DNA from 2 places in the Weizmannia sp. WK01 genome. Region 2 is predicted to be linked to the other one. Evidence: riboswitches for the same ligand, from Rfam matches in the RefSeq annotation. Region 2 holds a riboswitch; the other holds the start of a gene.
What was found. Region 2 has a riboswitch for cyclic di-AMP ahead of OF158_RS02460 (APC family permease). Riboswitches for the same ligand answer to the same signal wherever they lie in the genome.
Positions count from the first base shown of each region.

Region 1: another riboswitch for cyclic di-AMP. It lies ahead of OF158_RS14290 (cation:dicarboxylate symporter family transporter); the one in region 2 lies ahead of OF158_RS02460 (APC family permease).

Region 1 is NZ_CP109616.1:2,979,883-2,982,291, reverse strand. It holds gene OF158_RS14295 (IS4 family transposase) at 1-1,051, opposite strand, end outside; cyclic di-AMP (ydaO/yuaA leader) riboswitch at 1,292-1,439, shown strand; gene OF158_RS14290 (cation:dicarboxylate symporter family transporter) at 1,642-2,409, shown strand, end outside.
Region 2 is NZ_CP109616.1:514,160-516,568, forward strand. It holds cyclic di-AMP (ydaO/yuaA leader) riboswitch at 651-800, shown strand; gene OF158_RS02460 (APC family permease) at 910-2,409, shown strand, end outside.

The sequences.
Region 1 (2,409 bases), 1.2 Mb from region 2:
GGAATTCCTTTTGTAGTTTTAATAGGGACTTTGTTGTTTTGAAGAAAACCTCAATATCCCAACGCATCCCGTAAATACGGATGATTTCCTGGTCACTCAGTGTACAGTCTGTACTCAAAATCGCCAACCAGTCGCTTTTCTTGTTGCGGTTGCGAACAAAGACAACTTTAATTGGCACGCCATTGGCCTGCGTTGTATGGATGGAACGCAAGATTCCTTTCTTTCCACTAGTCGGTTTAGCTAGACGATACAATTCATCTAGGCTAACACGCTTACCATCGACAAAATAGCGTTGTTTTAATTTTTTGACCATACCAATTACGTCAAGACCTTGTTCTGTAATCTCCTTGATGAGAGGTTGTTGGGTGAACCACGAATCCATTAGAACATAGGAAGCATCGATACCAGAATTCATCGCCCGGGCAATCATGCCAGGAATCTGTTCTGGTGCCGTTTGTAATGCTTCTTTTCGGCGCTTATAACCGGAGCTGCGTTTATCGATATTTTCGGATATGCCGTTGATCTGGCTCTTTTTCGAACTCAATAATGAGAAGTCAACGGGTAGGAATGTTGCGCCATCAGACCATCCTAATGTCAACATGCGGAATCCTTTGTAAAAACGCATTTTTTGAGATGCATGATCAAAGCAGCGAGCCAGAAGCTCAACGTGTTTGCTTCGGTTCCGGTCATAAGATGAATCATCTAAAATCAATACTTTCGGACGGTCATGACGTGTCAATTTCGAAACTTTTCCAATCACTGAGGCAACCAGTGAAAGGAGGAAACGACGCCAGTTGAACGTTGATTGGTTGAGAAACCGATAAACGGTATCTTTGGCTGGAATGTCTGTAGCTTTCTTACTTTCCAACATCCTGAACCAGTTTTTGTTTTCAAAGATCATACAAAAAATCAATTGAAAAATGTAGGCACAAGAAAAACCAAAGGACTTCGTAATACCGGCGATTCGCAAGTGTTTCAACATATTCAACTCTTTAAATGTTGATTTTATTTCATTTGGTAGTTGATTATTCAGGCTGTTTTTCGCTATCATAGTAGGAGACACCTCTTCTATTTGGTAGTGATTTTCGATAAATCAACTATACCAAAAGTAGAGGTGTTTTTTCATATATTAATTTTACTGTCAAGTGCTGTATCTGAGACGTAATAGACATTAGCCAGCACTGAATTTATTATGATTTTCTAGGTGCGAAAGTTGAGTAAAATATTATATAATGACAAAGGACGCTAAAACATTGAAGAAGGATGAGTTGTTTTTTTATTTTTTAAAAACTTCATATCATCGCTCAATTACATGTTTATGTAAACGGGGGAACCAACAGGTGTTTTATGCACCAGGGGTGAAACCTTTCAATGAAAGGTAGGGAAACTCTTTATTCCCTAATCCGTCAGCTAACCTCGTAAGCGTCTGGAGAGAACTGTGTGTGTTTTTTGGACACGCCTTTTAAGCAAAAATGCTGCGAAGGAATTTCTCTCTTTCGTGGTTTTTTTAATTCACAAATTTGGTTTTCGGGGTAAAGCCGGAAACTGGCAGGACTTGCGATTTGAGTTTTACAAACAATCCGGTATGCAGCTTGCGTACTGCGCTTTTTGAAAAATATTGGCATCTGGGAGGGAAACTTCATGAAAAGAGTGAGCTTAGCCTGGCAGATTTTTATCGGCCTGATACTAGGTATTGCGATTGGCGGCATTTTCCACGGCAATGACACCGTGGCCCATATTCTCCAGCCGTTTGGCGACTTCTTTTTGCGCTTGATTAAAATGATTGTGATTCCGATTGTCGTTTCAAGCTTGATTGTCGGTGTTGCCGGCGCAGGCGATATGAAACAGGTTGGAAAGCTTGGCCTGAAAGCATTGATTTATTTTGAAATTGTCACGACCATCGCGATTGTAGTAGGACTGCTGGCCGGAAACTTGTTTCATCCGGGGACAGGGGTGGATATGGGCTCATTGGCAAAAACATCGATCAGCAGCTATGTGGAAACAACAAAAGAGACGCAACACAATGGCATAGTCGATACGATTTTAAGTATCGTGCCGACGAACTTGTTTGAATCCCTTTCACAAGGGAATATGCTTCCGATCATTTTCTTCTCTGTCATGTTCGGGATTGGGGTGGCAGCCATCGGGGAAAAAGGAAAACCGGTGCTCCGCTTTTTCCAGGGTGTCAGTGAAGCAATGTTTTATGTCACTAATTTGGTCATGAAAGTGGCTCCAATTGGTGTATTCGGCCTGATTGGTGTAACCGTTACACAATTCGGCCTCAAGTCATTGATTCCGCTAAGCAAACTTGTTTTCACGGTTTACGGCACGATTATTTTCTTTGTGGTTGTCGTGCTTGGCCTGATTGCCTGGCTTTTCCGTGTAAATATTTTCAATCTCTTCAAAATC
Region 2 (2,409 bases):
CTTGCGGGTTTTTTTCTTTGTTGGTGCGCCGGACAGCCATAAGCAAATCTATCCTGATCGTAATGGATTTTGGCGTTTGGAACGCCTAATTAGACCATAATTAGACATTTTCAACGGGTTTTCGCCTAATTTGTCTAATTGGATGCGGCGTGTTTTGTCCTTTTGACAGGTTCAAAGGGACATTTCATTCCCGGATGCGGCATGTTTTGTCCTTTTGACAGGTTCAAAAGGACATTTCATTCCCGGATGCGGCACGTTTTGTCCTTTTGACAGGTTCAAAAGGACATTTCGGGCCCGAATGGAGCTCCTAATTAGACAATTCCACCGGGTTCGCGCCTCTTTTGGTCTTATGTTTCCAATTGATCCGCCTGCCCCAAGAGGTCATCTTTTCATCCTCAGGTTTTACCTTCCTAACTCTGTTTATCTCTTTACTCCGGATTTGCCGAAAAACCTTGCTTTTTGCATGCTTTGGGCACATTCGGATATTCTACAAAAGAAGCATGATCGAAAATTAGGTACTGTGAGCAAAGACAGTTTGCCCGGGGATATGGCGGGTAAAGATGGACATACCGAAACGCAATTGCGAAATAGTCTTTACAAACCATGGTAACGGGAGTAAGATAGGATGTCGTATGAAAAATTTGTGTTTCATAACTGAACCGCTTAATCCGGAAACGGAACGGGGGAACCAGGTTGGCGGCCGCGCGCCGCTTTGGGGTGAAGCCTTTTTTTAAAAAGGCAGGGCCACTCTTATGCCCGAACCCGACAGCTAACCCCGTCAGCGTTATAAGAGAGGATGTGAAACTGTGATCGGGCAATAGACCACAGGGAAGATAAATTCTCTTTGTGGTTTTTCTTATTTTTGGGGAAGCATTTTTGAAACACTGCAGATAAAAGGAGACAATTCAAATGTTCACCACGATAAAACGATTGTTAATTGGGAGACCGCTGCGTTCAAATGAACTCGAAGGCCAGAAGCTGACCAAGTTAAAAGCACTGGCCATTCTGTCATCCGACGCACTTTCATCTGTTGCATACGGGCCTGAACAGGTGCTGATTGTACTTGCCACAGTGGGGACGCTGGCATTTTGGTATTCTATTCCAATTACAGTCGGCATTTTAATTTTATTGGCTGCACTTATTTTATCTTATCGCCAGGTCATTTACTCTTATCCGCAAGGCGGCGGGGCATACCTTGTCTCGAAAGAAAATCTCGGCGTCACCCCCGGCCTTCTTGCAGGCGGATCCTTGCTGGTGGACTACATTTTAACGGTGGCCGTTTCCGTCTCAGCCGGAACAGATGCCATTACTTCCGCGTTTCAGAGCTTGCATCCGTACAGTGTGCAGATTGCGGTTTTTCTCGTTCTGATCATTACGATTTTGAATTTGCGCGGGCTGACGGAATCAGCCAATGTGCTCGCATACCCGGTTTACCTGTTCGTATTTGCATTGATTGTCATCATTGTTGTCGGTTTATTTAAAACCGTAACGGGGCAAGTTCCGCAAAACCTGCATCCGCATATCGGTACGCCGGTCGCCGGCATTTCACTGTTTCTTTTGCTAAAAGCTTTCTCATCCGGCTGTTCGGCATTGACAGGGGTCGAAGCCATTTCCAACGCGATCCCGAACTTTCGCGACCCGGCACCGAGAAACGCAGCCCGCACGCTTGCCATGATGGGTATCATTCTGGCATCGCTTTTAGCGGGCATCAGTTTTCTCGCATACTGGCTCGGCATTGCGCCGAAAGAAACAGAAACCGTTGTATCGCAAATGGCACACCGGACACTTGGCAACGGTGTTTTGTACTATTTCGTCCAGGCAACTACGGCTTTAATTCTCGTGCTTGCTGCGAACACCGGATTCTCTGCGTTCCCGCAGCTCGCTTTTAACTTGGCGAGGGACAAATTTATGCCGCGCATGTTCACGATCCGCGGTGACCGGCTTGGTTACTCAAACGGAATTATTTTTCTCGGCGTTGCTTCCATGATTTTAATTATCGCATTCCAGGGCAATACCGAGCGCCTCATTCCGTTGTACGCAGTCGGCGTGTTCATTCCGTTTACCCTTGCGCAATGCGGCATGATTGTGAAATGGGTCACTCAAAGACCGAGAGGCTGGGCCGGCAAAATGTCGGTCAACTTTGTCGGTGCCATTATTACATTTAGCGTCCTTGCGATTTTATTCATTACGAAATTCACGCAAGTATGGCCGGTTTTGATTTTCCTGCCGATCGTCATGTTTATTTTCCGGAAAGTGAACCGGCATTACGAGGCGGTCGGCGAGCAGTTGCGGATTAAAGGGGTGTTTCAGGAAGAAATCCACTCCAATGTGATCATTGTCCCGGTGGCCGGCATTACAACGGTCGTGGAACGGACGATTAATTATGCAAAATCGCTCTCGGATCAGGTC